DNA from 4 places in the Cupriavidus sp. UME77 genome. Region 2 is predicted to be linked to each of the others. Evidence: predicted binding sites of a transcription regulator. Region 2 holds the regulator's gene; each other region holds the start of a gene.
The links. The regulator FNR, encoded in region 2, switches genes on or off when oxygen is low (the NO sensors DNR and NnrR bind a similar motif). The targets are predictions, from matches to a motif close to TTGATNNNNATCAA.
Positions count from the first base shown of each region.

Region 1 (4,859 bases), on a different contig from region 2:
GGTAGACCTTGTTCATGTAGAGCTCGAGGATCTCGTCCTTGCTCATCGCGTGTTCGATCCGGTAAGCCAGCAGCACCTCATACAGCTTGCGGGTATAGGTCTTCTCGCGCGAGAGGAAGAAATTGCGGGCCACCTGCATGGTGATGGTCGAGGCGCCCTGCGACAGCTCATCGGACAGGTTGGCCACGCCGGCGCGGATCACGCCGACATAGTCGATGCCGTCATGGAGGTAGAAGCGATCGTCCTCGATGGCTACCACCGCCTGGGTCAGCTTGGGCGGTATTTCGCCGATGGGCACGTAGCCGGGCGACTGGCGAAACGTGGTGAGCGCGTCCAGCGTGGGCAGCTGGCGCTGAGCGACGAGCACGGCGAGCGTGCCGAGCAGGGCCGCGCCCAGGATGAGCAGCAGCACCAGCTTGAGAAAATTCGACCAGAGACGTTCCATGGGCCGTATTGTGCCAGCACCGGCCATGTCCCTGCCCAAGCCGCGCCGCCGGTTCAGCCCGCCGGCAGTGCCACGCCAAGTTCCTTGGCCAGCGTTTCCAGGTTGCGCCAGATCGCAGGGTTCACGTCCAGGTGGGTGGTCGTGAGTGCGCGGTTGGCGGCTTCGAACTCTCCCGGGTATTGCACGCTGTCAAAGCCCGGGGCGGGCGGGGTGTCGTGCAGGTAGTTGACGAAGGCTTCCACCTCCGCGCTCTGCCAGCTCAGCCCCAGGTCCAGTTCCGGGTTCATCAGCACCGCGAACATATTGTTGGTGGCCACGCCGCCGCGCGGGTTCTCCGGCTGGATGGTGCCGCCGCCCGACAGCACGCCCGCGAGCAGTTCGGCTACCACGCCGAGCGCATAGCCCTTGTGGCCGCCGAAGGGCAGCAGCGCGCCCGGTTGTTCGCTGAACATGGCTGCGGCATCGGTGGTGGGGTTGCCGTCGCTGTCAATGATGCTGTTCTCCGGGGCGGGCTCGCCTTTTTCGGCCAGCACGCGGGCCTTGTTGATGGCGATGGCGCTGGTGGCGATATCCACCACCAGGGGCGGGCGGCCGTTGGGCATCGGCCCGGCGAAGCACAGCGGGTTGGTGGTCAGCCGCGCGGTGCGGCCGCCGTAGGGGGCCACCACCGGGGAGCGGTTGATCACATTGGTAAAGCTCAGCAGCACGAAGCGCTCCTTGGCCACCATCTCGCCATAGTGCCCCATGCGGCCCAGGTGGTGCGAGCGGCGCAGCGTGACGATGCAGTGGCCGTGCTGGCGCACGCGCTCGATGGCGCTCTCGATGACGCGCTTGCCTACGTGCTGGCCGAAGCCGCCATTGCCGTCGAACACCAGCAGGCTGTCGCGGTCGAGCACGCATTCGGCGCGGCCCGCCGGGTTGACGTTGCCGGTTGCAAGCGAGCGCCGGTAGTTGGGCAGGATCGACAGGCCGTGGCTGGTGTAGCCGCAGCGGTCGGCCTCGACCAGGTGCTCGGCCACGTCGTTGGCGATGTCAGTCGGCACGCCTTGCGCGGCGAGCAGGTCGCGGGCGAGCCGGGTGGCGAATTGCAACGTAATCTTCATGTTTGTTCCTTGTCCCGGTGTGCGATCAGATCCAGCCCAGCCAGCGCCAGTAGGTGGCGGCGAACAGCAGCATCAGGGCGTAGCCGATCACCGTCACGGGGATGCCGACCTTGGCGAACTGCTTGCCGTTGAAGGTGTCCGTGCCCAGGCAAACCATGTTTTGCGGTGCATTGATCGGCAGGATGAAGCCGAAGCTCACGGTGAAGCCGAGCAGCATCGTCAGGCCGATCTGGTTGATATCGCCGGGCAGCGTCTGCAGCACCGAGATCAGGATCGGCAGCAGCGCCGCGGTGAGCGCGGTGGCGCTGGCAAAGCCGAGGTGGATCAGGATCAGGAAGGCGGCCAGGATGGCGAACACCAGGATCGGGCCTTGCGTGGCGAGCCCGGAGTTGGCCACCACGAACTTGCCCAGCCACTGGCCGGCCTGCGTGGTAAGCAGCGCGGTGCCCAGGCTGATGCCTACCCCGAACACGATCAGCGTGCCCCAAGGCGTGCGTTGCTGCATGGTCTTCCAGTCCATCACGCCAATGCGCGGCATCATCAGGATCACCAGGCCGACGAAGGTCACGGTGGCGGTGTCGAACTGGTGCAGCTTGCCCTCGGTCGCCCAGAACAGCAGCAGCCCGATGGACACGGCGGCAAGCCGCTTCTGCGGGCCGCTCATCGGGCCCAGCCCGGCGAGTTCCTTTTGCACGGCTTCCTTGCCGCCGGGGATGGCCTCGGTCTCGGCGGGCAACAGGAACCGCACCAGGAAATACAGCACGACCGACATCACGATGGCCCACGGCGCGCCGGCGATCAGCCATTGCAGCCAGGTGATGCGCTCGCCCAGCAGCTTGTCCATGAAGCCCACCGTCAGCAGGTTCTGCGCGGCGGCGGTCTGGATGCCGACGTTCCAGATGCTGGTGGCCATGGCCACGGTGATCATGATGCCGCCGGCGATATTGGATTTCTTGTCGACCCCGAAGGCCGCGATCACGCCCATCATGATCGGCACCACGCAGGCGCTGCGCGCGGTGGCGCTCGGCACCACCAGCGACAGCGCGATGGTCACCACGATGCTGCCGATCAGGATGCGCCGCGTGCTGGTGCCGATGGCCGACAGCGTGACCAGCGCGATGCGCCGGTCGAGCCCGGTCACCGTCATTGCCGCCGAGATGAAGAGGGCGGCGGCAACCAGCGCTAGCGCGGTGTTGGAGAACCCTGCCAGCGCCATGCCGAGCGCGCGGGAGGTGCCGTATTGCGTGGCCGGGTCGGCCACCGTGGGCGCAAAGCCGATCAGTGCGGCCATCAGCGACGTGATCATGATGGCGCTGGCCTCGTAGGAGACCGCCTCGGTGATCCACACCACGATGGCAAAGGCGAGGATCGCCAGCATGCGATGTCCCGCCACCGGCAGGTCCGGGGGCAGGGGCAGGGCGAGTATGCCGATCAGTACCAGGACGGCGGCGTAGAGCCCCCATGGTGTGGATTTGCCGGGCGCGGCTTGCGGCACGGCGGCAGCCACACCGATAGCGGTGGGGGCGGCTGCGCGGACGGCTTGGGTTGGAGTGCGCGGGTCTGTCATCGCTTTCCCTTTTCTTGTCTTGTTGATCTTGGTTCGACACGGGAAGGCGGACGTCACGCGCGGGGCAGATGGCTAGCCTGTGACTGGCAGGGTGGCGGCGTCGTCCGGTGGTGTTCCGTGAAGACCTGGCGGAGGCGGGAGACCGGCTTGCGGCCGGGCTGCCGCGTTCGACATGGGGAAATTATCGTGCCGGCCAACGGCGGCTGTCGAGAGTGGATCCGGGCGCATATGACGCGGATCAAAGAACCGGCTCGCACAGGGAAATTTCGATGCGCCAAGCGGTCAGACTTTCAGATCGTTGCGATACAAGGGATACAAGGGCTTGCGGGCGTTGCGCAGCGAGTGCAACAACCTGCGGCCCCGCACGCCGCGAGCCGCGTGAACGTGATCTGAAAATTTTGGAGTGCAAGATGAAGGTTTTAGTGAGAGGACTACGTGCCGAAGTCGACGCATCGGCGCTGCGCACGGCGCTGGCCGCCTACGTGCGGGTCAAGGACATCGAGTTGATCCGCGAGGGCGACGGCGCGCATCCCTGGGCCTGGGTCGACCTGGATCTCGACGATGTGGACCCGATGAGCGTGTGGAAACTGGTGGCGAAGCTCGATCGCCGTTATATTGCTGGCTGCCATACGCGCTGGCATGTGCCGGCCTATCGCGCGCGCTGAGCCGCCGCCACGTGCGGTGCGGCGCGCGCGCCACCGAACGACAAAGACAGGGCAGGGACACACGATGCAGGAAAACTTGGCCGATGCGCCATCACAAGGCGCCGGCGTGCCGGGCAACGCAGCGCTTGCGCTGGACAATGTGGTCAATCTGCGCGACCTCGGCGGCCTCGCCACGCGCGATGGCCACCGCGTGCGTGCCGGCAAGCTGTTTCGCAGCGGCAACCCGGGCCTGGCCAGCGCGGCGGATATGGAACGGCTGCGCGCATTGCGGCTGGACATGGTGATCGACTTCCGCTCGGCCGGTGAGAAGACCGCCGCGGAAAGCCCCTTTGGCGAGGCTTTCCGCTGGGTCGCCGCACCGGTGCTCGAAGGCAGCATGTCGATGGCCGAGCTGATGCCGCGTTTGCGCGACGGTAGCGCGGAGCAGATGGAGGCCTTCATGCTGGAGGTCTATGGCGACTTTCCGCGCAAGTACCAGGCGGCCTTTGGCGGCTTCCTGAAGACTGCGGAGCAGGGCGGCAACCTCCTGTACCACTGCACCGCGGGCAAGGACCGTACCGGCTTTGCCTCGATGTTGCTGCTGGCCGGCCTGGGCGTGGAGCGCGACATCATCATGGCCAACTACCTGGAATCGAATCACTGGAACCAGGGCTTCAACCAGAAGATGAGCGCCGGCGCGGCGCAGTTCGGCGTCGATCCCGCGGTGATGTGGCCGCTGCTGGCGGTGAAGGCCTCTTACCTTGAAGCCTCGATGCACGCCATCGAGCAGGACTACGGCGGCATCGATGCCTACCTGGGCGACGTGCTCAAGGTGGATGCCGAGCGCTTGCGCCAGGCCTATCTCGTACGCGCTTAGCGATCCTTGTCTCCAAGGTGCTTGGCGAGTGCGTCCTCCCGAGCGCGTCATCCCCCAACGGACCGTTAGCGCCGTTAGTGCACCGCCGGCCATCGTAGCCGTGCGAGGCGGACGGCCGGCGCGACTATAGCCCAGCCGTGGTCGCTTGCGGGGTTGTTTTTGCCAATGTCAGGACTTGTCAGCTTTTCAGGCTGGCCGTTGGATAGAGTCGGAGCCTATATAA
Region 1 is NZ_LZZU01000009.1:551-5,409, forward strand. It holds gene A9975_RS03860 (transglycosylase domain-containing protein) at 1-445, opposite strand, end outside; gene A9975_RS03865 (Ldh family oxidoreductase) at 499-1,548, opposite strand; gene A9975_RS03870 (DASS family sodium-coupled anion symporter) at 1,574-3,115, opposite strand; gene A9975_RS03875 (RNA-binding protein) at 3,526-3,780, shown strand; gene A9975_RS03880 (tyrosine-protein phosphatase) at 3,845-4,636, shown strand.
Region 1: the regulator FNR is predicted to act here: its motif matches at 3,344-3,357, upstream of A9975_RS03870 (DASS family sodium-coupled anion symporter).

Region 2 (8,846 bases):
ACAGGTCCTCACCGCTCGCAGCGGCGGCGGGCGCCTTCTCGGGCACACCCGCGGCCGGGCGCTGCGCCCCGCCCTTGCCCTTGCCGCCCTTGCCTTGCTGGCGCGGGCCGCCTTGCTGCCCTTCGGCGCCGCCGCGGCGGGCCGCGCCTTGCGGCTGCTGGCCTTGCTGCGGCTTGCGCTTGCGGGCGCCGCTCCCATTCGGGTTGGTGCGAGCGCCATCGCGCTGGCGCTCGCCCGCGGCTTCGCTTACACCTTCGGCAGCGTCACCGCTGAAGTTGCGGCGGCCTCGCGGCGCCGGGCGCTCGCCCTGCTGCTCGCCTGCCTGCACAGCCTCGCCTTCCGCGGGCTTGCGCTTGCCACGCGTACGCCCCTTCCTTGCGCCGTCGCCACGCGCGTCCTGCGCGGCACCCGCATCGGGGCTGCTCGCAGGGATTGCCGCCCCGCCGTCCGCGGCACGGTCGCCATCGCGGTCCTGCGCGGCCTGGCGGCGCGTGGCCACCAGATTGCGCAAGCCACGGCGCAGGCCCTTGCGGCGCGGCGCGCCATCGGTGCCATTGCCGGCATCGCCGGCCGGCGTATCCGCCTGGCGGACGTCTTGATCAGAATCGGACAAGGTATTCACATTCGGATGTTGCATGGTGTTCAGTTGGACACGCGCTGGTCGTGCTCGTCGTGCTCGCTGGGGTGCGCCGGATTCGTCGTGGACGCCCCCGGGACTTCGGACGCCTGCTCGCCGGAGGCCACTTGTACGTGGTAACCGTTGGCGGGCGTGTCCGTTTGCTCATTTGTTTCACCGTCTTCGACGGCTTGCTCCTCGGCTGCGTCGCCGGACCGCGTGCCGGCGGGCTCGGCGACCACCGGCTCGCTCCCTGGCTTACCGTCTGGCTCGGGCGTAGCCGGCACTTCCGCCTCGGCCTCGGGCGTGGGTGTGAACCCAGCCTCTACTTGCGCCAAGGCCTCCTTCCTTTCAAACGCATCCACCAAATCGGCAATGCCGTCCGTGGCGCCGGCCGCTAGACCGTCGGGGGCAACCACGCCTGAAGGGGTCGATTCACCCTCCCCGGCATCCGCCACAACCAGCGCGGCAGCGCCGGCCTGATCATCGCCAGGTTCCGCGAATGCCTCTTCGTCGCTATCCGCCGGCACCGTGCCCAGCGCCTCGAAGTCGATCGGCTCCTGATTCAGCATTGCGACCTGCGCCTGGGCCTGGATGTCTTCCAGCGGCGGCAATTCATCGAGCGTGCGCAGGCCGAGGTCATCAAGGAAGTTCTTGGTGGTGGCATAAAGCGCAGGCCGCCCGGGCACGTCACGGTGGCCGATCACCTCGATCCAGCTGCGGTCCTCGAGCTTCTTCACGACTTCGGTGCTGACCGCGACACCGCGGATTTCCTCGATATCGCCCCGCGTGACCGGTTGCCGGTAGGCGATGATCGCCAGCGTCTCCATCACGGCGCGGGAGTACTTGGGCGGCTTTTCTGGATTCAGCCGATCCAGGTACTCGCGCATGACAGGGCGGCTCTGGAAACGCCAGCCACTGGCCAGTGCCACGAGTTCCACGCCGCGTTGCTCCCAGTCGCGGCGCAGCTCTTCCAGCAGCACGCGAATGGTGTCGGCACCGACGTCGTCGGCAAACAGCCGGCGCAAGTCATTGACGCGCAAGGGTTCCTGCGCGCAGATCAGCGCGGTCTCGAGGACGATCTTCGCCTCTTGGGTATTCATGTTGATTGCGTGCAGCCTGTCTTTGCACCTGCGCCCCGGTTGATCCCGGGCGCACTGGAGATTGCGGGTTCAGCGGTAGGGATTGCCACCGCCATCTGGCCGCGCAGCCAACCGCATGCTTGATGCATGCCAGCCGTGCGCCTTCTTTTATTGCATCGGGTGCCGGACCTGACCGGCAGGAGATCGCCCGGCCACCGGCTTTAACTGCCAGTCGACGGAGCCCTTGCGTCGCGCCTTCCCCCTGATGTGGCGGACCTGTCCGGCGCGGCGTTTATCATCGAACGCACCGGGTGCAAGAAAATACGGATATCGGGCCTGCTGGCCTATTTCACCCCGCCCTGCCGTGGCTGGTCTTTTGAACCGAATCTTTTGAACCGGACGGCGGATGGGGAACGGTCCCTGGCGCTGATGCCTGCCTGGGTGTTCCTGGCATGCATCCCTGAGCAGCGGATGCTACCTGACGATGCCACGATGAAATACGCTGCGCGATATCGCTGTTCTTGCGATTGTATGGCATTCCCTGGCAAACCTGCAACCGATTCGCACAGCTACCTCAGCGAGGAAGTGACAGATACACCACGAAACAGCGCTTCAGAAGACCAGGCAGAATCCATGCGCGGCAAGCGTCTCAGGTAAAAGCAGCGCGCGCGCCACCCCGGCCAAGCCAAAGGCCACCACCGCAAGGCCAGCGCCAGCGCGCAACGCCGGGCGCCGCGAAAGCTGCCTGAGATAGCCGGACAGGCCCGAGATCACCAGCAGGTTCGGCAGGGTGCCCAGGCCAAACACGGCCATCACCAGCGCGCCCGACGGGGCATTGCCGGCCAGCAACGCCATGGCAAGAGCACCGTACACCATGCCGCACGGGACCAGCCCCCAGGCTAGCCCCATGCCGTAGCGGCGCAGCAAGCGGCCCTGCCCATGCGCCCGAGCCACAGCTGGCAAGCGCGCCCCGATAGCGCCAAGGCCGCGCAGCAATCCACCCGCGCCCCGGGCGGCGAGCCGCTCCAGCCAACCCGTACCCGTGGTGCGCCCGCGCAACATCCACAAGCCCGACAATGCCAGCATCACACTGCCGATCCCGAACAACCAGCGCTGCAGCGGCAGGTACTGTGCCTTCCAGACGCCAGCGCCAAGGGCGCCCAGCAAGCCTCCCAGCACCGCATACATGCTCAGCCGCCCGGCATGCATGACAAGCAGTTCCAGCAACCAATGGCCGGGACGCCGGAGCACCGTGGCAGGCACGCGCGCAACGCCGCCCTGCTCCGCCGCCAGCGCGATCCCGCCGCACATGGCGGCGCAGTGCACGCCGCCCAGCAAAGCCAGGGTAAATACGCTGATAAGCACGCCTATGGTCAACTTCTCCTCCCAATCACACAATCGCAACGTCCGGCGCGGTAAAATGCGGAGAACGCGCCCCCGCAGCTCCAAGAGGCGCTATCAACATGAAGCTTGGCGCCCGCGTACATCAGCGCGCTCGCAAAACATGACGACGGGCACGGCAAGCCGCGCTGCACAGATAGCGCACTGCCGCAAGACCCGCGCGCCAGGCCGATGTGGATAGCGCTTCCAACCGACGACTCTCAACGTCAAGCTCTCAACTCAATGCGCCTGCCACATCGCGCTTGATTGACTGCGCTAAACCGACAGGCCCCAATTGCTCACCACCATTCCCATTACCGAGATGTCGCCCCGCTGCTCCACTTGCTCGCTCGGCCAGCTCTGCCTGCCCGTCGGCATGTCGCAGCAGGACCTCGAAAAGATGGATACGCTGGTCCAGGACCGGGTGCGCGTACGCAAGGGCGAAACCCTGTACCGCCTCGGCGACCCTCTCACCGCCGTCTACGCGATCCGCTTCGGCACGCTCAAGACCCACCTGACAATGGAAGACGGCCGCTCGCAGATCACGGGCTTCCACCTTCCCGGCGAAGTCGTCGGCCTCGACGGCCTTGGCGAGATGCAGCACGCGTCGGACGCCACCGCGCTGGAAGATACCGAAGTCTGCGTGGTGCGCTTTGGCGATCTCCAGACGCTGTCCAACGTCCTGCCTTCCCTGCAGCATCAGTTCATGCGCCTGATGAGCAAGGAGATCTCGCAGGACCAGGTCATGTTGATCACGCTCGGATCGATGCGCGCCGAGGAGCGGCTTGCCGCTTTCCTGATCAACCTGTCCGAGCGCTTGTCCGCGCGCGGCTATTCGGCCTCCGAATTTGTGCTGCGCATGAGCCGCGAGGAAATCGGCAGCTACCTGGGGCTCAAGCTCGAAACTGTCAGCCGCCTGTTCTCGCGCTTTGCGGAAGCCGGCCTGATCCAGATTCGCCAGCGCCACGTCAAGCTGGTCGACATGGTGGGGATCAAGCAGATCGTCAACAAGTCCTGCTGACGCGCTCGTCGCGCGCCGCCCTCGCCCGCGGCGGATCGCCGCGATGCCGCGCCTGCTGGCCTGAACCGGCAAGGCGCGCATCACAATCACTCCAGCTCGTCCGTGTCCGCCAGCCGCGTGGGCATGGTGTACAGCGTCAAGCCGCTCGACAGCGAGCACAGCACCCACGCGATCAGGAAGCCCACGGTGTAGACCGCCTCCCGCGATGCCTCGACCGGCTGGCCGAAGAAGCGCAGGTCACCGGGATCGACCATGGAGAATACCAGCGCGGTCGTCAGCCCGGCGACCAGGAAAGCGGGCCACAGCACCCACATCAGCCAGCGTAGTCTCATGATCACCTCGCTTGCGCCGCGACCGGCGCTGCCTGGCGCGCGCTGCCCGCCTTCTCGACCACCAGGCCGTGGCGAGCGACCCCTTCCTCAATGGGCGGATCCGGGTGGGTCATGGCCAGCCAGATCGTGACCCCGCAGGCCACCATGGCAACGAACGGCCCACTCATCAGCAGCCACGGCCATGGCTCCTTCCACCAGGGATTGCTTTGCTGCGTCATCTGGCCTCCTCTAGTTCTAGATCGCGTATGTAGCGTACGGATTGGTGTATCCAGCGTCCCCCGCCGCCTCATAGATTGCGCGGCACGATAAAGCTGGTGCTCTGTCGAATCTCCGCGCCATGCGCCCCCGCGCCCTCGTCGGGCACCGCGGTCACCGTGACCTCGATCTTGTGCGTGCCCTGCGCCGCGGACTCGATCGGCACGCGCACCCGGATGGGAATCAGGCGATTGGACGTGGGCTCCAGGTTGCCGGCAGCGTGATCATATTCCACGGCCAGGCCCTTGAGCTCATCGCTGCCCGCGCTGACGGCGACGCGCATTGGCGCCTCTGTCGTGTTGATCAGTTGCAGCCGATACACGTTCTCGATCCAGCGCCCTTCCACTTCCCGCCCCAGCGCGCCGCGGTCGCGGATGATATCGACCTTGAGCGGCGTACGCATGGCCAGCGAGGCCATGAAGCCGGCGACCAGCGCCAGCCAGATCACCGAGTAGATCACCGTGCGTGGCCGCACCAGGCGCTTGCGCGCCACGCTCTCGGAGAGCGCGCTGCGCATGGCGTTCTCGGACGTATAGCGGATCAGCCCGCGCGGGTAAGCCATCTTGTCCATGACCTGGTTGCAGGCGTCGATACAGGCGCCGCAGCCAATGCAGTCGTACTGCAGGCCATCGCGGATATCGATGCCAGTAGGACAGACCTGCACGCAGATGCTGCAATTCACGCACGAGCCCAGCCCGGCGGCCTTGTGGTCCGCCTTGCGCGAGCGGCTGCCGCGCGGCTCGCCGCGGCCCACGTCATAGGTGACCACATAGGTGTCGCGATCCACCATCACGCTCTGGAAGCGCGCATACGGGCACATGTACTTGCAGACCTGCTCGCGCATGAAGCCGGCGTTGCCCCAGGTGGCAAACGAGTAAAACAGCATCCAGAACGTCTGCCACGGACCCAGCGAGAGGCTCAGCACCTGCGCGCCGAGCGTGCGAATGGGCGAGAAGTAGCCGACGAAGGTAAAGCCCGTCCATAGCGCGATCACGATCCAGAGCGTGTGCTTGGTGGCCTTCAGGCGCAGCTTGCGTACGCTCCAGGGGTCGCCGTCCAGGCGGATGCGGGCAAAGCGGTCGCCTTCCACATGCCGCTCGATCCACATGAAGATCTCGGTGTACACCGTCTGCGGACAAGCGTAGCCGCAGAACAGCCGCCCCGCGATCGCCGTGAAGAGAAACAGCGACACCGCGGAGATCACCAGCAGCACGGCAAGGTAGATCACGTCCTGGGGCCACAGCACCAGGCCGAATATATAGAACTTGCGCGCGCCGAGATCGAACAACATGGCCTGGCGGCCATTCCACTGCAGCCAGGGCATGCCATAGAAGAACAGCTGGGTCAGGACCACCATCCAGACCCGCCAGCTCGAGAACGCACCCGACACCGAACGCGGATAGATCTTGCGGCGGACTTCGTACAGGGTCTCGTCCGACGTTTCCGCGTCCGCCGAGTCAGGTGCGGGCGCGCGCAGCGGCGCCCACGCGGCGCCATTCCTTTCAAGCGGCTCCGGTCCGGGGGCGTTCATGGGCGAACACCCTCGCCGCGGTGCGAACCCGGCTGACAAGCACAAGCATGGTGGCTCATTGCCTGCCCCCCTCGCCTGCACCGCCGCCGGTGTTGGACAGGCCCCAGACATAGGCCGTCAACATGCGGATACGCTCCGGCGTGAGGATTTCCTCGTGCGCCGGCATATGGTTGTTATGACCCTTCAGGATGGCATCGACGATGTTCGCCTCCGAGCTGCCGTACAGCCACACGCGGTCCGACAGGTTAGGCGCGCCAAGCGCCTGGTTGCCCTTGCCGGAGGAGCCATGGCAGGCCGCGCAGGTGGACTTGAACGTGCTCTCGCCGCGCGAGGCGCGGATCGGGTCGGAAGACAGGCCGGACAGCGAACGCACGTATTGCGCCACGTCGCCAGCGAGCTTGCCGTCGATGGTCGAGGCGAACGACGGCATCACGCCGTTGCGGCCCTTGGTAATGGTCTGCGTGATGGTCTCGGGATCTCCGCCGTACAGCCAGTCGTTGTCGGTCAGGTTGGGAAAGCCGCGGCTGCCGCGCGCATCGGAGCCGTGGCATTGCGCGCAGTAGTTGAGAAACAGGCGTTGGCCGATCTCGCGCGCCGCCGGGTCGGCCGCCACCTGCTTGACGTCCATCTGCATGTACTTGCCATAGACCTCGCGCTGCAGTTGCTCGGCTGCCTGGCGGTGCGCCTCCAGCTCAACCCGGCTGGAGGTCTTGAGCACGCCGGCGTAGGAACCCAGGCCGGGGTACAGCACCAGGTAACCCAGGCCAAAGATGCATGCCAGCAGGAACATCCACATCCACCAGCGTGGCAGCGGGTTGTTCAGCTCGCGCAGGTCGCCGTCCCACACGTGGCCGGTGTCCTCGGGCGCGCCCACAACCTTGGTGACCTTGCGCTGGGAGAACAGCAGCCACACGCACCAGACGATGCCGACCAGCGCGATGGCGGCAATGTAGTAGCTCCAGAAATCCGTGAAGAAGTCGCTCATGACTCAGTGTTCCTGCGTGGTGTTGTTTGCGCCGCCGGCATGACGCGCGACGCGGTGGCCGGCATCGGGCCTGGCGTCTTGGCGTGCGGCCAGCGGCTCGTCGGGCAAGGCGAACGGCAGCATGGCCGACTCCTGGTTGGCGGCCTTGCGCCCGGACGACCAGGCCCACCAGCAGATGGCGATGAAGGCAGCCATCGAGATCACAGTGGAAAACGCGGTGATCATTGCCATGGCTTACTCCTTGGCCGGCGTGGCTGCGGGCTGCGCGGCGGCCGCGGTATCGACCCGCACATTGCGCTTGGCGATGCCAAGCTCCTGCAGGTAGGCGACCATCGCGTCTTCCTCGGTCTTGCCGGCCAGCGTGGCAGGCGCCTGCTCGATCTCGGCGTCGGTGTACGGCACGCCGAGACGGCGCAGCGCACGCATGCGGTCGCGGACATCGTTGGTCTGCAACGGCGTTTTCTCCAGCCACGGGTAGGACGGCATCACCGATTCGGGCACCACGTCGCGCGGATTGCGCAAGTGGATGCGCTGCCAGTCATCGGAGTAACGTCCGCCCACGCGCGCCAGGTCGGGACCGGTACGCTTGGAGCCCCACAGGAAGGGATGGTCGTAGACCGACTCGCCCGCCGTGGAGTAATGGCCATAGCGCTCGACATCGCCCTGCAAGGTGCGCACCTGCTGCGAATGGCAGCCCACGCAGCCCTCGCGGATATAGATATCGCGGCCCATCAGGCGCAGCGCGGAATACGGCTTGATACCCGCGTCGGGCTCGGTGGTGGAGTGCTGGAAGAACAGCGGCACGATCTGGACGAGCCCGGCGATGCTGACCACCAGGATGGTGCAGATGATCAGCCACCCGATATTCTTCTCCAGGGTCTCGTGCGTAAAGAAGCTTCGTTTTTCGGACATCGTTTCTATCCTGGAATGATCAATGGGCGGAGGCGGAAACGCTGGTCGGGATCAGTGCATCCACGGCAGGCTTGCCGATGATGGTCCTGGCCACGTTGTATGCCATCAGCAGCATGCCGGAGAGGAAGCACAAGCCACCCAGCAAGCGGATCAGGTAGAACGGGTACTTGGCCTTGACCGCTTCCACGAAGGCGTAGGTCAGCGTGCCGTCGGGCTGGGTGGCGCGCCACATCAGGCCCTCCATCACGCCGGCGATCCACATCGAGGCGATGTACAGCACCACGCCAATGGTGGCGATCCAGAAATGCAGCTCGATCAGGCGCACGCTGTACATCTCTTTCTCGCCAAAGAGCCGCGGGATCAGGTAGTAGAGCGAACCGATCGAGATCATCGCGACCCAGCCCAGCGCGCCGGAGTGCACGTGGCCAATGGTCCAGTCCGTGTAGTGCGACAGCGCGTTGACGGTCTTGATCGACATCATCGAGCCCTCGAAGGTCGCCATGCCGTAGAACGACAGCGCCACCACCAGGAACTTGAGGATGGGATCGGTGCGCAGCTTGTGCCAGGCACCCGACAAGGTCATGATGCCGTTGATCATGCCGCCCCACGAAGGTGCCAGCAGGATCAGCGAGAACACCATGCCGAGCGATTGCGCCCAGTCCGGCAGCGAGGTGAACTGCAAGTGGTGGGGACCAGCCCACATATAGGTGAAGTTGAGCGCCCAGAAATGGA
Region 2 is NZ_LZZU01000060.1:27,879-36,724, forward strand. It holds gene rluB (23S rRNA pseudouridine(2605) synthase RluB) at 1-637, opposite strand, end outside; gene scpB (SMC-Scp complex subunit ScpB) at 643-1,719, opposite strand; gene A9975_RS23870 (sulfite exporter TauE/SafE family protein) at 2,311-3,075, opposite strand; gene fnr (fumarate/nitrate reduction transcriptional regulator Fnr) at 3,374-4,099, shown strand; gene A9975_RS23880 (hypothetical protein) at 4,186-4,431, opposite strand; gene A9975_RS23885 (hypothetical protein) at 4,434-4,649, opposite strand; gene ccoG (cytochrome c oxidase accessory protein CcoG) at 4,718-6,217, opposite strand; gene ccoP (cytochrome-c oxidase, cbb3-type subunit III) at 6,273-7,202, opposite strand; partial or broken gene A9975_RS38590 (cbb3-type cytochrome oxidase subunit 3) at 7,299-7,433, opposite strand; gene ccoO (cytochrome-c oxidase, cbb3-type subunit II) at 7,437-8,114, opposite strand; gene ccoN (cytochrome-c oxidase, cbb3-type subunit I) at 8,134-8,846, opposite strand, start outside.

Region 3 (8,846 bases), on a different contig from region 2:
GGCGGCGGACAATGCTGCAAGCTTGCATGACCGATACGAGAGTTCAGTACAACAACTCAACCACAGTCCGTTCCAACGCAGGCTGTACCTGGAATCGATCGAGTCGGCCTCTATGCTTAAAGGCGAGATCTACAGCGTGTTGGATCACCCGTTCGCGGTAGTCGATGGGGCGCTGCATAGTGGCCCTGAGGCGCCGGCCAACTGGTGTGATGTGCTGATATTGCACCTTAACATCAAGTACTGCCATGCTGCGATCGGAGGAAACGGAACCATACTTGAGGTGAACCTAGGCAAGAAAGTCGAGCAAAAGCTTGTGGACACCTACCGCTTGCAATTCAATTACCGAGCGATACCCAGCCCCACTACGGAGTACTTCCGGGTAGAGCTTAGGGCTGACAACGGGCCGCTAAGTACCAAGGACTACCTGATTGTGCTCGAGGCGGTACCCGTTGAAGGGAATCGGACTTTCTTGCATCTCACCTATTCCTATAGCTACGGACTGGCCGGGCGCGTTGCAATGAGCACCTATCTGGCTACCATCGGTAGCGGCAAGGTAGGCTTCACAGCTATCGGCAAGGTGGCTTCCGCTGGAAACAGCAAATATGTGGGAGGTATCCGCGGCTTGATAGAGCGCAATACCATGCGCTACTACTTGGCCATCGACGCGTACCTGAGTGCGCTGTCAAGTCCGCCGGGAAAGCAGCTCGAGCAACGCCTGACCAGCTGGTTCAATGCCACGGAGCAATATCCCCGGCAACTGCATGAAATTGAGCGCCCGGCGTATATGCAGATGAAATTCAAAGAGTATCAACGTCAGCAGGCCGCAGGATGACAGACGCATCCTCATGTTGCCACGTCAGCGATCACGAGACGCAAGATCAGGTGCGAGGAACGCACCACTTCCCTGGAGGTAGCGGCGGGTGTACCGGTTTTACCTAGCCAGGGAAGCTGCGGTGTGGGCTTAGTTTTTCTGCGCGTCGGCAGGCGTACTGGACATTTCCTGCTTCATTTTCGCGTCGTTCGCCTTCTTCTCAACGCTCTTGTCCTGCTTGGCGGACTTCACGCTCTGGTTGTATTCGGTCTTCGCGGCCTTCTTCTTGGCTTTGTATTGGTCCGATGCTTGCTTGTTGGCATCGCGGCGCTGGACCAGCGGATCCTTCGGTGGCTCGATCTGTGTCATGCCGGAAGGTACCGCAGCATTGCTGCGATCAGGAGGGGCCCCAGGCGCCTGGGCAAAGGTAGCTGCGCATAGCAGGCCTGCCGCCAGTGCCGTAGTAACCCGCAAGGTGCGAATCCGCTCGTTCTTGGTCATGTTTTTCCTCACCGATGAGGGTTCGAATCTGTGTTGGTTGACTTCGCGGGAAGCGAAGGCTGAACTGCACCACGCCGATGGCAGCGTTTCTTGCGCATTTCGCTGATGGTGGACTCCGCGACCGTGGGGCATAGGCGCCAATTCGCCCCGAACCGCACGGCGGTTGAGGTACGGCCGAGTCAGCGTACCGACCAATGCCTTTTCCCGATGGCTTCGAGAACGTGGCGACCCTGGTCAGTGAGATGCAGACGGCATCGATTAGGGGATAGCTGCTCTAATCGGACGAGTTGCCGCTTCACTAACGCGTGGAGATCATCGGGGTTCAACTCGTGAGGCCCCTGAGAGTCCAGGATAAGCATTAGTGCTGCATATTCATGAGGACTTAACATCATCGTCTCCAGCGACGGGGCGGAGCTTGTATGAAAAAGCGCGCTCTTGATGAAGGGTTTTGCAGGCGCGTTGTCCGTGCTGCTGTTCTGGCGATCTATTGAGCGCACCGCAGCTAGATGGTGAGTTGGCGGAGCCTGTTCGCTGCGCCATGGGGTTCAGGCACTCTCCGCTGGATCGCTACGCATCGCAATCTTGGATACATTCGCTTACAGAGGTGCGTCATATTCTCAGGAGGCTACCGAAATCGGCACCAGTGCAGAAGGTGCAGAAGGTATCGGGCTTGACCTGAGTCAATAGCCACGTCCAAGCGCTTCCTAGACTGGATTCAGGTTCCCAAACCCAAACCGCACAGGAATGCTATGGAATATGCCAGCATCATGGTCCACCTGGACACCAGCCCACGCGCGCTGGACCGGCTTGAAATCGCTGCCCGGCTCGCCGTGGCCCGCCATGCCCGGCTGATCGGGCTGTTTGCCGGCTTTATGCCGGACGTCGCCTGGTTTTACCTGATGGAGGGCGCCGCGGCCTATATCGACGAGGACCGCCAGCGGCGCAGCGAGGCGCGCGAGGAGGTGCACCGGCGCTTCCTGGTGGCAACGCAGGACCTGGGGATCGAAACCGAGTGGCGGGCAGTGGATGGCGATCCGTTGATGATGGCGCTGCGCGAAGTGCGCGAGGCCGACCTTGTCGTTGCCGGGCAATACGATCCGGGCGACCCGGACAGCTTTGTGGCGACCCAGTTCCTGGAAACCCTCATCCTCGACGGCGGCAGGCCGGTCCTTGTCATTCCATTCGCCGGGCAGTTCGCCGCACCCGGCGCACGTGTCATGGTGGCTTGGAACGGCGGACGCGAGGCCACGCGCGCCTTGCACGACGCCATGCCCCTGATCTGCGGCGGGCAGGCCAAGGTGCTTTGCGCGCAAGGTACTGGCGCGCGGCCCGATGCGAGCCTGCCGGGCCATGCCATGGCTGCGCTGGCAAGCCATGGCGTCCAAGCAGAGCTCGAACACTGCCAGGAAGGATCGGACATCGCCATCGGCGAAACCTTGCTCTCGCGCGCGGCGGATTTTGGCGCCGATGTGGTGGTGATGGGCGCCTACGGGCGCGGCCGCCTGCGCGAGTTGGTACTGGGTGGCGTCACCAGGGCTTTGCTGGACACCATGACGGTGCCGGTCCTGATGTCACACTAGTCACATTAACTGCCCGCATAGCGCCGCCGCGATATCCGCGCCCGCGCGCACCATCGCTGCGGCTGGCTCTGTGCATCGCCGGAAGTGAGATTGACGCGCATCAAGCTAACCGCCAGCCACCCACCTATATTGAAGCTTGAAGCGGAACCAGGGTTCAGCGCGCCACGCCGCAGGCGCTTCGTGCCAACGGCCCATCACTTGATCTGGCGCAAGCGGCCTGCCCGATGTCATCGCATCATGGATGTGGATCCACCTTGCCGCGCCCGGGAGTCAACGATGTCCGATTTAACGAAAGAGCAGCTCTCCAGCCTCGTCACCTTGCTGGACAGCAGAGAGCAGAGAATCCGTGGCCAGATGGACGCCGCAGCCGTTTCCCGTACCGTGTCCGCCGAGCGCGAACCGAGCGACGACGCGGATCTCGCCGAGCATGACACCGAGGAGCGCATGGACGATGCCGTGGCGGAACACTACCGCATGGAACTTGCCGACATAGCGGTGGCACGAAAGCGGATCACCGGGCTCAGCTACGGCGTGTGCCTGGACTGCGGCGAGCCCATTCCTTATCCGCGGCTGCAAGCGTATCCCACGGCCAAACGCTGCACCCCGTGCCAGCGCAAGCACGAGCACATGTTCGGGGCGCCGAGCGGCATGCGATGAGCATGCGCGGGCGTTCCCGTGGGCGGGCTCGCCAGGTGAGTCCGCGAAACAGCAGGCAGGCCGCGTGGGCGCTGCCCGATACGATTTCAGGAGCCAGACATGAAAGTCCGTGAGCGTTCGAGCCAGGTCAGGCCGGCCCGTTGGGACCGGCTTCCCCAGGATCCCATCCACGATGCCTACAAGCAGCCGGAGAAGGCGCCTGCCATCGCTTCCTGTCCCGCTTGCCACGCGGTCTACCTGAAAGGACGTTGGCAATGGCGGGCCGTGCCGCCCGGCGCCAAGGCGCTGATGTGCCCGGCCTGCCACCGCATTGCCGACCATGTGCCCGCGGCGCAGTTGACGCTGGATGGGGCGTTCCAGCAGGAGCACCGGGATGAGATGCTCGGGCTAGTGCGGCACCGGGAAGCCCTGATGAGAGAGAGTCATCCCATGGAGCGCATCATGGAGACGCTGGTTCAGGAGGACCGCATCACCATCACGACCACGGGCTTTCACCTGGCACGCGATATCGGCTCTGCCGTGCATCATGCGTATCGGGGCAAGCTGGAAATCGACTATCCCGACGCCGATGAGACCCTGTATGTTCATTGGTACCGCGCTTGAGGGCCGCAAGCCCGCTCGGTGGCTAGCCAGAGCCCCTTGCCGGTAAGAGGCAAGAGGTAATGTCATGACTTTCCAGGACAGGAACGAGGCCGCCGAGCGGCTGGCCGAAGCGCTCGCCGGGTACGGCGACGCCCATCCCCTTGTGCTGGCCATTCCACGGGGCGGCGTGCCGATGGGCAAGATACTCGCCGAGCGGCTCGGCGGCGAACTGGACGTGGTCCTGGTCAGGAAGCTAGGGGCGCCATTCGACCGCGAGATGGCGGTCGGCGCGGTCGATGAAAGCGGCTGGGTCTACGTGACGCCCTACGCGGCACGAGTTGGCGCCGACTCCAGCTATCTCAACCAGGAGCGCAACGAACAGCTTGCATTACTGCGCCGCCGCCGGAAGCAATACACGCCGGGGCGCTCCGCGCGTGCGCTGGAAGGGCGCACGGTGATCGTGGTGGACGATGGGCTTGCCACGGGTGCCACCATGATTGCCGCATTGCATGCCTTGCGGCAGCAGCATCCTGCCCGGCTGGTGTGTGCTGTGCCCGTGGCCGCGCCGGCTTCGCTCGCCGAGGTGCGGCGTTACGCGGATGAGGTGGTCTGCCTGCGGTCGCCGGCCAATTTTTCCGCCGTCGGTGAGCATTACCGGGAGTTTCCGCAGGTTGAGGATGAGGAAGTGGTGGCTTGCCTGGAGGGGGATTCGGGGCAGCACGGGGAGGGACGTTTGGCGGGAAGGGAGTAGGGGGGCGTTCTTGGAGTCGGTGTTTTTGATCTTTGATCTTTTCGGCCAATGCGATGTCATGGCCCATCGCCTGAGTCCGACCCCGTCAGCAAGAGGCGGAGTTCCACGCCGTCGCTCGCAGGCTGGCCAGTGCGCAGAACGTGGATACCGCTGCTTTCGGCGAGCCTGAGCATCGCCCTGTTGGTTGCCAGCGTGGTGCCGACCAGCTCCCGCGTGCCGCGTGCGCGGCAGTAGGCCACCATTTTGCCCAGCAGCAGGCTGCCGATGCCCTGGCGCTTGCAATCGGATCGCACCGCTACGGCGAACTCGGCGCGCAGGTTGTCGGGGTCGGCCACGGCCCGCACTTCGCCCAGGATGGCCGGCTGCCCGCCGGTCGCCGCTCCGACGGCGACGAATGCCATCTCGCGGGCGTAATCGATCTGGGTCATGCGTGCGAGCTGGCTGTGCGGCGGTTGGCGGATCATGCAGAAGAAGCGCATGCGGATATCCTCTGGGGTCATGGCCGCAAAGAAGGCCTGGTAGGCGGGTTCGTCTTCGGGATGCACCGGGCGCAATCGCAACGGTGCACCGTGCCACGCCACGGTCTCCTCCAGTTCCTTGGGATAGGGGCGGATGGCAAGGCGGGCTGCGCCTGGCTGCGTAGCCGTCGCCACGCCGATGCGCGTGTCCAGGGCCAGCACGCCCGCGCTGTCGGCCAGCAGCGGATTGATATCGAGTTCGGTGATTTCCGGCAGGTCGCATAGCAGTTGCGACAGCTGGATCAGGACCTGGTACAGGGCGTCATGGCAGATCGGCGGCTGGTCCCGATAGCCTGCAAGCAGCTTCGCAACGCGCGTGCGGGCGACAAGATCCCTTGCCAGGTTGACATTCAGCGGCGGCAGGGCGATGGCACGGTCGGCAATGCACTCGGCGGCGGTACCGCCGTGTCCAAACAGCACCACGGGGCCGAACACAGGATCGGTGGTGGCGCCCAGGATCAATTCAAAAGCACCTGGCCGGCGGATCATGCGCTGTACCGTGAAGCCATCCAGGCGCGCCCCGGGCCGCTCGCTGCGAATGCGGGCTTCCATGCTCTCCAGGGCCTGCCGCACCTGGCCGGCAGACTGCAGGTCCAGCGCCACGCCATCAACATCGGACTTGTGCGTAATGTCGCGCGACAGAATCTTGACGACAACCGGAAAACCGATGCATTCGGCGGCGGCGACGGCGGCACCGATATCGGCAGCGGTCCGAGTTTCCACCACGGGGATGCCATAGGCGGTCAGGACCGTGCGGGCTTCGGGCTCAGTCAGCATCGAACGGCCGGTGGCGAGCGCGTCGCGGATGCACTGTCGCGCCCGTTCGCTGTCAGGCTCGGCGCCGGTCGGAACCGATGGCGGCGTCTGCATCAGCAGCTCCTGGTTGTGGCGGTAGGCCACGGCCTGCAGGAAGCCGCGCACGGCCTGTTCCGGCGTGTCGTAGGTGGGAAGGCCCGCGTGCCGGCAGATCTGGCGGGCACGGGTCACCGAGTCGCCGCCGAGCCAGCTTGTGAAGACGGGGCGCGATACCGTCGACGGTGTGGCCGGCGCAGTTGGCGTGATGGCGCCGATGAGGGCAATGGCGATGTCGCTGCTTGGCACGATCGCCGTGGGAGCGTGGATCATCAGGATCGCATCGCTGCCGGGGTCCGCCGCAAGTCGCTTCAAGGTGTCGACGTAACGTTCGACGGGAGCGTCCCCAACGATGTCGACGGGGTTCGCGTGCGACCAGGTTGGTGGCAAGACCGCGTCCAGCAGCTTCAGCGTGGCGTTTGCCAGGGTGGCCAACTGGCCGCCGCCAAGAATCAAGGCATCGGTGGCCATGACGCCAGCGCCGCCGCCGTTGGTCATGATCGCCAGGCGAGCGCCGGCGAGCGGACGCGCTCGCGCGAGCGTTTCCACTGCGTCGAACATGTCCTCGGTGGTGTCCACGCGCAACATGCCGGCCCGGCGGATCGCCGCGTCGTAGATATCGTCAGCGCCTGCCAGCGCACCGGTATGCGAGGTTGCCGCTTTCGCGCCTTCCGGCACCCGGCCGGCCTTGATGATCAGCACTGGCTTGTTGCGGGCAGCCGCGCGCGCCGCTGACATGAACTTGCGCCCGGACCTGACCGCTTCCACATAGAGCAGGATCGCCTGGGTGCCCGGGTCGCTGCCGAGATAGTCGAGCACGTCCGCCACGTCGACGTCTGCGCTGTCCCCGAGCGAGACGAAGTGAGAAAAGCCGATCTGGCGCGATCTTGCCCAGTCCAGCACCGCCGTGGCCAGGGCGCCCGACTGCGAGACGAAGGCCAGCTTGCCGGGCAGGGGTGGCGCGTGCGCAAAGCTGGCGTTCAACCCCAGGCCTGGCACGAGCAGCCCCACGCAGTTGGGGCCGAGGATGCGCAGCAGATGCGGCTTGGCGGCGCCGAGCATTGCATCCTGCTGCGATTGCGTGCCCGTGGCGTGCGCTTGCGCCATGCCCGCGGTAAGGACCACGGCGGCCAGGGTGCCGCGTTCGCCCAGTTCGGCGATCAGGCCCGGCACCGTATCGGCTGGCGTGCAGATCACTGCCAGTTCGGGCGCATCGGGCAGCGCGGCGACGCCGCGATAGCAAGGCCGGCCTTCCAGCGCACGGTACTTTGGGTTCACCGCATACACCGGGCCGGCGAAGCCGCCGGCACAGAGGTTGGCAAACACGGTGGCCCCTACGCTATGCGGTCGTGCGGACGCGCCGATCACCGCGACCGAGCGCGGATGAAACAGATATTCCAGGTTACGGATACTCATCGTGCTCGGGGTCGTCGGGTGGGAGGGGGCGCCAGATCCGTGTCCCGCTGCGGGACGGGCTTTGCGTCAGGCCGGATGCGCCATCGCGCGAACGCCAATATGCCGATATGCCAGCATTGTCCAGCTTGGGTGCATCGGTGTTGATACAGGACAAGGATGCTCCCGATCGGGCAGCGGAGGTGTCAGTGGACCGCGATTCCCAACGCCTCTACAACCTGGCGTGGCGCCTGCTGGCCGAGGCGCAGGGCCTGAAGACGATCTCTCGCTGCGGGGCAACGCCGCACTTGATCTGGGACAAGGTGCGACAGGTGCGCTGTGCCACCATGAAGTGGAGGTCCGCTCGTCATGCCGCGCGGGCCTTTCACTCCAAGGAGGCGCCAATGAGCAATCTCAGGATTTACGATCCACTGTCGATCGAACCGGTTGGGGACATGCTGCAAGGCATGTTGCGTGCGTTTCGCGGCAACGATGAAGGAGGATTCGCGTTCAAGGTCGATGTGACCGAGTCTGACAAGGCCTACAACGTGGTCGCCGAGATTCCCGGCGCCAGGAAGGAAGATATCGAGGTGTCCGTCGACCGCGGCACGGTGATGATCTCGGCTAAGGTGGAAAAGTCTTCCGAGCAGAAGGAAGGCGAACGTGTGATCCGGCGTGAGCGCTACAGTGGCTCGATGCAACGCGCCTTTACCCTGGACAGTTCCGTGGACGAAAGCAAGGTGGATGCCAGCTACGAGAACGGTGTCCTTCGGGTGGTACTGCCCAAGAAAGAAGCCTCGCCGCAACAGCGTGTGACGATCCGCTGATTCGCTGTTTTCCAGGGCTACCCACGGGCGCCAATACGGCCAATACAGCCACTGCACCGAGCACCCCCCGCCGCATCGTAACTCGCGTTAGACCGCTGAACCCAGGACGGAGGGCGCGATGACCGATACTGAACGCTGGCGGCTCCCCGGCAAGCGTCTGCCTTGTCATGTTCTCGTTTATCTGGCGGGCGCCTTCATCCGATGCGCGCCTGCGCATGGCCAAGGACATGGGCGCGGATATCACGATCAATTTCCATCAGGTCGATGTGGTCGACGAGATCCTGAAGCTGACGGGTGGCCGGGGCGTAGACGCGGCCATCGAGGCGCTGGGTACGCAAGGAACCTTCGAGGCCGCGTTGCGCGTGCTCAAGCCGG
Region 3 is NZ_LZZU01000007.1:111,828-120,673, forward strand. It holds gene A9975_RS03655 (hypothetical protein) at 1-832, shown strand, start outside; gene A9975_RS03660 (hypothetical protein) at 962-1,312, opposite strand; gene A9975_RS03665 (universal stress protein) at 2,062-2,892, shown strand; gene A9975_RS03670 (TraR/DksA family transcriptional regulator) at 3,169-3,549, shown strand; gene A9975_RS03675 (BCAM0308 family protein) at 3,649-4,152, shown strand; gene A9975_RS03680 (phosphoribosyltransferase) at 4,217-4,882, shown strand; gene A9975_RS03685 (bifunctional acetate--CoA ligase family protein/GNAT family N-acetyltransferase) at 4,939-7,668, opposite strand; gene A9975_RS03690 (Hsp20/alpha crystallin family protein) at 8,049-8,471, shown strand; partial or broken gene A9975_RS03695 (zinc-binding dehydrogenase) at 8,669-8,846, shown strand, end outside.
Region 3: the regulator FNR is predicted to act here: its motif matches at 2,983-2,996, upstream of A9975_RS03670 (TraR/DksA family transcriptional regulator).

Region 4 (8,846 bases), on a different contig from region 2:
ACGATGCATTGATGCTGCGCCAGGTCATGCGGCGTGGACGGCGTTCCGTGCGCCTTCAGGTAGGACGGGGCCGCGCACACCAGCCGGCGGTTATCGGCAATCTTGCGGGCGATCAGGCGGGCATCCGGCATCTCGCCAAAGCGGATCCCCACATCGAAGCCCTCGTCGCCCAGGTTGATGGGGCGGTCGGTCAGGTGGAGTTGCACTTCCACTTGCGCATGCCGTTTGGCGAAGGCGGAGATGGCCGGCGCGATGTACGTGCGGCCAAAGCCCAGCGGCGCATTCACGCGCAGCAAGCCGCGCGGCGCGACCCGGCCGCGGGCAAGCAACTGGTCAAGGTCCTCGATGTCGGCGAGGATGCGCTGGGCATGCTCCAGGTACACCTCGCCTTCCGCAGTCACGCCGATGCGCCGGGTGGTGCGGTTGAGCAGGCGCACGCCGAGCCGCGCTTCCAGCTGCGCCAGGCGCTTGCTGACCGCCGCCGGCGTGACGTCCAGCTCCCGGGCCGCGGCCGACAGGCTGCCGGCCTTGACCAGTGCCGAGAAAAACGCCAGTTCGGAGGGCTGTCCCATTTTTAACCTCAGGTTAAAAGTAGATTGAATTTGAGTTGATTCTACGCTGAGGTTTTTCGGCCATAGTCGATGGCAGGACGGCAGTGTCATGCCGCGGCTGGTGCGAACGAGCGCGGCGAGCCTGCCAGGCGTGAACCAAGCAGAGGAGACAGCGCGATGCGCGAATACAAGATTGCGGCCATCCCGGGCGATGGCATTGGCCCGGAAGTCATCTCGGCAGGCCTGCAGGTGCTGCAGACGCTGGCCACCCAGGATGGCGGGTTCAAGCTCAGCGTCGAGCATTTTCCCTGGAGCTCCGACTACTATCTGGAGCGTGGGTACTACATTCCGACCGATGGCCTGGAGCGTCTGAAACAGTTCGACGCGATCTTCTTCGGGGCCGTGGGTGCGCTCAACGTACCGGATCATGTGTCGCTGTGGGGCCTGCGCCTGCCGATCGCCCAGGGTTTCGACCAGTACGCCAACGTGCGCCCGGCACGCGTGCTGCCCGGGGTGCGCAGCCCGCTGGTGAACGGCAAGGATATCGACTGGGTCATCATCCGCGAGAACTCCGAGGGCGAGTACGCCGGCAACGGCGGCCGTACCCATCGCGGGCTGCCCATCGAGACCGCGACCGAGACCTCGGTGTTCACCCGCGCCGGTGTCGAGCGTATTCATCGCTTTGCGTTTGAGCTGGCGCGCAAGCGCCCGCGCAAGCATCTCACGCTGGTGACCAAGTCCAACGCACAGCGCTTTGGCATGGTGATGTGGGATGAGATCTTCTACGAGGTCGCCAAGGACTATCCGGACGTCAAGACCGACCGCGAGCTGGTCGATGCCGTGACCACGCGCATGGTGCTCAAGCCGCAGACGCTGGATGTGGTAGTCGCCACCAACTTGCACGCCGATATCCTGTCCGACCTGGCCGCCGCGCTCTCCGGCAGCCTGGGCATCGCGCCCACCGCCAACCTGAATCCCGAGCGCGTCTTCCCGTCGATGTTCGAGCCCATCCACGGATCGGCTTTCGATATCACCGGCAAGGGCATTGCCAATCCCGTGGCGACCTTCTGGACCGCCGCGATGATGCTGGAGCATCTCGGCGAGAAGGCCGCGGCCGATCGGCTGATGGCGGCGATCGAGCAGATCACGGCGGCCGGTGTCTTCACGCCGGACCTGGGCGGCACGGCAAGCACGGCGAGCGTCACCGAAGCCATCTGCAAGGTACTGGCGCAGCAGGTGAAGCAAGCCGCCTGAGCCAGCCGTCCAAGCCGCGAAGGGGGGCGAGAACGATGGCGGCACAATGTTCTGCGCAAGCGGCCCGCCCCTGGACGGGCCGCTCACAATAGAAGAAATAAAAAAATAGAAAAGCAAAGAGGAGACAAGCATGCAATCCGCATTCCGGACTGCGGCAGCCGTGCTCGCATTCACGCTCGCTGCCGGTACCGCCTTCGCACAAACCAACGCGCAGGCCTATCCCGCCAAGCCGATCCGCCTGATCGTGCCGTTCCCGCCGGGCGGCACGACCGACATCCTGGCCCGCACCGTCGGACAAAAGCTCACGGTGGCGCTGGGCCAGCCCGTGGTCATCGAGAACCGGCCGGGCGCGGGCGCGACGATCGGGGCGGATGCCGTTGCCAAGGCGCCGGCGGACGGCTACACGCTGCTCATGGGCGCGGTTCACCACACCATCGCGCCGAGCGTCTACAAACGGCTCTCGTACGACGTGCAAAAGGACCTCGCGCCGGTATCGGTCGTCGCCATCGTGCCGAACGTGCTGGTGGTCGGCCCGGGCTTCCCCGCCAAAACGGTGCAGGAACTGGTCGCCTATGCCAAGGCCAATCCCGGCAAGCTGACTTATGCCTCCAATGGCAACGGCACCGCGCACCATCTGATTGGCGAACAGTTCAAGGCGCAGACCGGCACCGATATCGGCCATATCCCCTACAAGGGCAGCGCGCCCGCCATCACGGACCTGATGGGCGGGCAAGTGTCCATGATGTTCGACACGACCTCGTCCGCGCTGCCCTACATCAAGGCCGGCAAACTGAGGCCGCTGGCGGTCGCCACCGCGAAGCGCTCGTCCGCCTTGCCGGACGTGCCAACGCTGGCCGAAGCGGGCCTGCCCGGCTTTGACATCGCGTCCTGGTTCGGCGTGATGGCGCCCGCGGGCACACCGCCCGAGATCGTGGCGAAGCTGAGCGCGGAAATCGCCAGGAGCCTCGCCAGCGACGACGTCAAGCAGCAGTTCGCCGCTATCGGCGCGGAGCCGGTGGGCAACACGCCAGCGCAGATGCGCAGTCAGATCCAGGCAGAGATCGGCCGCTTCGGCAAGCTCGTCAAGCAGGCTAATCTCAGCATGGACTGAGGCAGGCGAAGTGCGTGGCCACGAAGGCGGTTCGCCATCAGCTATTGGCGATATGCCTCGGCAGGCATAGAATCTCGCGCTTCGCCCAGCTTCAGCACCATGACTACGAATCCCCATGCGGTTATTACGCTGGCCAGCCTGACGCTCGCTGGCTGCTTGCGTTACCCGCATGCATCGGGCCATCTCGTTCGCACTGCGACGATCGCCGCCTGCCTTGCCGATCTGGTGGGGCTGGATGCGGCGCACTGCGAGCGCATACGGCTCGTCACGCCGGCGCACGACGTGGGCAAGCTCGCCATCCCCGATGCCGTACTGCTTAAGCCTGGCAAGCTGCTCCCCGAAGAGCGGCAGGTGATCGAGCGGCATGCAGAGATCGGCGCGAACATCCTCGCGGGCAGCGCGGACGCGCTGATGCGCCTGGCGTCGCAGGTCGCGCACGATCACCATGAGCGTTTCGACGGCACGGGCTATCCACGCGGCCTGGCCGGCAAGGAGATCCCGCTGGCCGCGCGTATCGTGGCCATCGCCGATGCGTTCGATGCCATGACGGAGTCGCGCTGCTATCGTCCCGGCATGAGCGACGACGATGCGCTGTCGATTGTCTCGGCAGGTTCCGGCTCGCATTTCGACCCGGACGTGGCAAGCGTTTTCCTCGCCAACATCCCGCAGATACTGCGGAGCCGGAAATCGGCGCAAGCGCTGCTGGATGCTGGCTCGGAGATGGCCGTGGTCGCGCGCTTCTATGGCCTGAATCGCAACGCATTGCGGCAGATCCCGCGCCAAGCCAGAGCCTGACGCGGGATCTGCCGTCCGATCGTTGTGCCGTGGAGCGACGTACCGCGATTCGTCAGAAGCGGTAGCCCACACCCATGCTGAACAGCCACGGATCCAGACTCACGTTCGAGACCTTCACGCCGGCCGCCTTCACATCGCTCGACAGCCACACCTTCTTGACGTCGGCATTGAGGAACCAGTTCTTGGTGAGCTTGTAGTCCATGCCGATCTGCAGGGCCGGCGCCACGCTCCAGCTATCGAGCGACAGCGAATTGTTGGCAATGTCGGCGCCCCAGATCCGCGTGAAGTTCAGGCCGGCGCCGATATATGGGCGGAAGGTGCCGTTGGGAATGAAGTGATATTGCACCAGCAGCGTCGGCGGCAGATGCGTGAAGGAGCCGATCTTGTTGCCATCCAGGTAGACGTTCTGCTTCTGCGGCACGGTCAGCACCAGCTCGGCGGCGATGTGCGGCGTGAAGAAGTAGGTGACATCGAGTTCCGGAATCCATTTGTTATTGACCGTGATGCGGTCCGAGGCGCCAACGCCGCCGATCGGGTCGGACTTGCCGGCCATGTCGAGATAGGTGCTGCGCAGGCGCACCATCCAGTTGCCCTGCGCTTCATCGGCAGCAGCAGCGGGCGTTGCGGCAACGGCGCCGAGCACGGCAAGGGTGGCAATGGCGGTGGTGCACAGACGGGTATGCAGGTGCTTCTTCATGATGGTTGGCTCGTGTTTTAGGAAACTTCACGCACAGTTTGGCGCAGCGTTTCCGGTCGAACCTTGACCGAAAGCAAGAAGATGGGCATGGGTGGCGCGCGCATGCGCATGCGTCGCCGCGTTGCGACAGTCCCGGCCCGCGCCGCGCTCTTTCGCATTTCCAATCCCGGGCCGGGCTTCTAAGGACATGCGCAAATATTCGTGGCGGCAAGTTTGCACCCGCCTTACGCTGTGCACACAGTCAAGCAACGAGCATGTCGTGGGCGTCCCGCAAGGGCGTCTTTCCGGGTGTGCCCCGTGGGGGCGGGGCACACCGGTTTTTCTGCGCCGCGGCCTTGAGTCCGGGCGCGGGCGGTATCAGTCGGCCAAGGCTTGTTCGCGCCGTACTTGGCTGGCCGCAAGCAGGTGACGGTTCACGCCCGACACCACGGCCTTGAGCGATGCCGTGATGATGCTGGCGTCGATGCCGGCGCCGAAGCCCGTGGCGGAGTCTCCTACCCGCACTTCCACATAGCAGGCCGCGGCGGCATTGGCACCGGACGACAGCGCATGCTCGTGGTAGTCCATCACGCGCACCGGCATGTCCAGCGCGCCTTTGAGGCCGCTGACGAACGCATCGATCGGGCCGTTGCCCCGGCCGCGCGCGCGCAGCGCTTCGCCATCGCGCAGCAACGTCACTTCGATCTCCACCTGGCCGTTGTTGCCGGACACCATCTGGTGGCCCACATAGCGCAGCGGCGCCTCATGTTCGAGATACTCGCGCTTGAACAATCCATACAAGTCATCGGCGCTGGCTTCGAGCCCGCTCTCGTCGGTCATCGATTGCACCGCGCGGCTGAACTCGATCTGCAGGCGGCGCGGCATATAGATGCCGTGCACCTGTTCCAGCAGGTAGGCCATACCGCCCTTGCCGGACTGGCTGTTCACGCGGATCACCGCATCGTAGCTGCGGCCAAGGTCGGCCGGGTCGATCGGCAGGTATGGCACCTCCCAGATCGCATCCGCCTGCTGCTGCGCGAAGCCCTTGCGAATCGCATCCTGGTGCGAGCCGGAGAAGGCCGTGAAGACGAGGTCGCCCACATACGGGTGGCGCGGGTGCACGGGGAGCTGGTTGCAATCTTCCACGCACTGGCGCACTTCATCGATGTCGGAAAAATCGAGCCCGGGGTCCACGCCCTGCGTGTAGAGATTCAGCGCCAGCGTCACCAGGTCGACATTGCCGGTGCGCTCGCCATTGCCAAACAAGCAGCCTTCCACGCGATCGGCGCCGGCCATCACGGCAAGCTCGGCGGCTGCCACTGCGGTGCCACGGTCATTGTGCGGGTGCACCGACAGTACGATGTCCGCGCGCCGTGCAAGATGCCGGTGCATCCATTCGATCTGGTCGGCGAAGATATTGGGTGTGCTGCATTCCACCGTGGTCGGCAGGTTGAGAATGAGCGGGCGCGTGGCGCTGGGCTGCCAGATCGCCGATACCGCATCGCAAACCTCGAGCGAGAAATCCAGCTCGGTCATGCTGAAGGTCTCGGGCGAGTATTCGTAGGTCCATGCCGTCTCGGGCATGCCGTCGGTCAGCGCCTTGATCAGGCGGGTGCCCGCCAGCGCGATCTCCTTGACCTCCTCGCGGCTTGCACCAAACACGATGCGGCGAAACGCGGGGGCGATCGGGTTGTAGAGGTGCACCACGGCGCGCGCGGCGCCGCGCACGGATTCGATGGTGCGCTGTATCAGGTCCTCGCGCGCCTGGGTCAGCACCACGATGGTCACGTCGTCCGGGATGCGGTCTTCCTCGATCAGCATCCGCACGAAATCGAAATCGGTCTGCGAGGCCGAGGGGAACGCCACTTCGATCTGCTTGAGCCCGATCTTGACCAGTTGCTCGAAGAAGCGGAGCTTGCGCTGCGGGTTCATCGGCTCGATCAGGGCCTGGTTGCCATCGCGCAGATCCGTGCTCATCCAGACCGGTGCGCGCGTGATGCGCTTGGCGGGCCAGGTTCGGTCGGCGATATCTACGGTAGTGGCGGGGCGGTACTTGGTGGCGGGGTTGCGCAACATCATGACGGTTCTCCTTCCTCGCGGGAAGATGCAAGACACAAGAAGCAAAAAAGCAAAACGCAAAAGGCAAAAGGCAGGACGCAAGATCGCCGGGGCGTTGAAACGCTCGATAGCGAAGGCGTCAGAAGGCCAATGCGGAAAAAGGGTGGCGCGAGGCTGCCGAACTGCCACTAGGCACTAGGCCCGGCAACCGATCAGTAGGTCTAGCAGTAGCGAGGAGGAAAGACGCGGCGCCGACAGGGCCGGTGCAACTAGCGCAATGGCGGTACCCAGCGCGCAACCTGCTGCCGGCACGCGCGAGGCTGCAGCGATGCGGGAGGCATCGGCGGCGCGGCGGTGGAAGCAGGTGGCTTGGTGCATTGCGTAGTGTGTTGGAAGCGGTGCGGATGAAGCGGCTTACGCATGCCGAGCCCGCTTTTCGGCAGTCGGCATCCGGCAAGAATAGTCGAGAACGCGAACGGGCGTCAAGGACGAGTGCGCCGAGCCCCCGGCGGATAACCGGATGGCCGGCCACCTCCGCCTGGCCATCCGCACGGACTTGTGATTGAGCCCAGGCGTGCGTCAGCGTACATAAGCGCTGAACTCTCAGCCGTTTGGCTGGTACAGCAGCGTGCACATCGTGACTAGCCTGGATAGCACGCGACCGTCCAATTCCGCCATTTTCCTGGCCGGCCGCGCCAACCTTACGAGTCTGGCCAGCGGCGCCCTGCTTCGGCTTTTGTCGGCAAGGGGCCCGGGATTTAACGCCATACGGGGAGACATCATGAGAAACACGAAGTCGTGGCCAGCATGGCTGGCCTGCGCCGCCATGGCATTGCTGATGGCGGGCTGCGGCGGCGGCGGCGGTGGCGGTGGCTCGGGCGCCGCAGCGCCCACCACCGCGAGCACCGCGGCGGATACCACCCCGGTGAAATACTCGGTGACGCTCACGATGACCTCGGGACAGGTCGGGGTGGGCCGCAGCATCTCGATGTCGGCCTCTGTGGTGGACAGCAAGGGAGCGGACGTAACGTCGTCCAGCACCTTTGCCTGGACTTCGTCCAGCAACGCCATCGCCACCGTGGTGCCGGCCGCAAACGGCAGCGCCACCATCACGGGGGTGGCGGTGGGTACGGCCACCATCCAGGTGGTGGCCACCGTCAAGGCGGCGGACAACAGCACCACGCAACTGCCCGCGCAAACCGCCACGGTGGCCGTGCAGCCCACCGCGGTCAGCTACAACCTGGCACTGTCGAATCCGGTCCTGTCGCTGGTTGACGGGCAAGTGCAGCCGGTCACGGCGACGCTGGTCGATGGCAACGGCAACGACGTCAGCGCGGCCGTGCACGACTGGGCCTGGGCCAGCTCGATTGGCAACGTGCAGGTCAGTGCCGCGCAGAATGCCGCATCGCTGACGGGCGTCAACAGCTCGGATACCACCGCCGCGGTCGGCACGGTCACGGTCTCGGTCACCGCGCCCAACGGCATTGCTGTCAGTGGCCAGATGCTGGTGACGGTGCAGAAGAACACTGGCTACACCTACCGGCTCGAGCTATCGCAAGGGGGCATGCCCATCAACGCGCTGTCTGTGCTCAACGGCTATCCGCAGGTCTTCAACGCGCGCGTGATCCGCAGCGATTCGCACGATTCCACCGCGGACTTCGACGGCACCTGGAGCTACGCCGCCACCTCGCCGACGCTTTCCGTTGCGGCGGATCCAGCCACGCGGCAGGCCACGTTGAGCACCAGCATCGTGATCGGCACGCCCACCGTGCAGAGCCTGCTGCAGGTGAGCGCGGCCAGCAGCAAGATAGCGGGCACGCCCAAGGCCATCCTGACGGTGACGGAGCAGCCGAAGTGGGCGCTGGTCTATAACGGGCCACAACCGCTCAAGCTGCTGCTGTCGCTGCCCGTGCCGATTCCGGTCACCGCCACGCTCAAGAACTTCGGTGCGGACGTTCCCTATCTTGGCTGCACGGGCTGGAGCTGGACCAGCAGCGCCAACGTAGCGTTCGCGGGTGGCGTCAATGCTGCGCAGATCGTGGTCACGCCTTTGGCGCTTGGCAATTTCACAGTGACCGCAACCTGCACGGCCGGCCCTGAACTGCAGCCGGTTTCCATCACGATTCCGGGAACGGTGAGTTGACGCGGCGCCCAGCTTTTGCCTGAGCTTTCACGCGGCGCCTGGCATGTGTTCCTGCCGGGCGCCGTTGTTGATGGAGATCGTGGCGCGCAGGTGCCGACGAAAAGGGGAAGAGGGGGGAGGTGCCGAAGACGCTGTGAACCAGCGCGGCGAACCCAAAGCGTACCCGTTTCTGCGTGGATCAAAAACGTGGCCAGCGATGGGCTTTGGGGCGTGATCGCGCTGCCAATCAGCGCTTGGCCACGAAGCGGATGACTTGCT
Region 4 is NZ_LZZU01000055.1:147,935-156,780, forward strand. It holds gene A9975_RS22680 (LysR substrate-binding domain-containing protein) at 1-572, opposite strand, end outside; gene A9975_RS22685 (tartrate dehydrogenase) at 729-1,805, shown strand; gene A9975_RS22690 (tripartite tricarboxylate transporter substrate binding protein) at 1,936-2,916, shown strand; gene A9975_RS22695 (HD-GYP domain-containing protein) at 3,016-3,711, shown strand; gene A9975_RS22700 (OmpW family protein) at 3,764-4,408, opposite strand; gene leuA (2-isopropylmalate synthase) at 4,766-6,463, opposite strand; gene A9975_RS22710 (hypothetical protein) at 7,227-8,588, shown strand; gene A9975_RS22715 (DUF6587 family protein) at 8,815-8,846, opposite strand, start outside.
Region 4: the regulator FNR is predicted to act here: its motif matches at 4,472-4,485, upstream of A9975_RS22700 (OmpW family protein).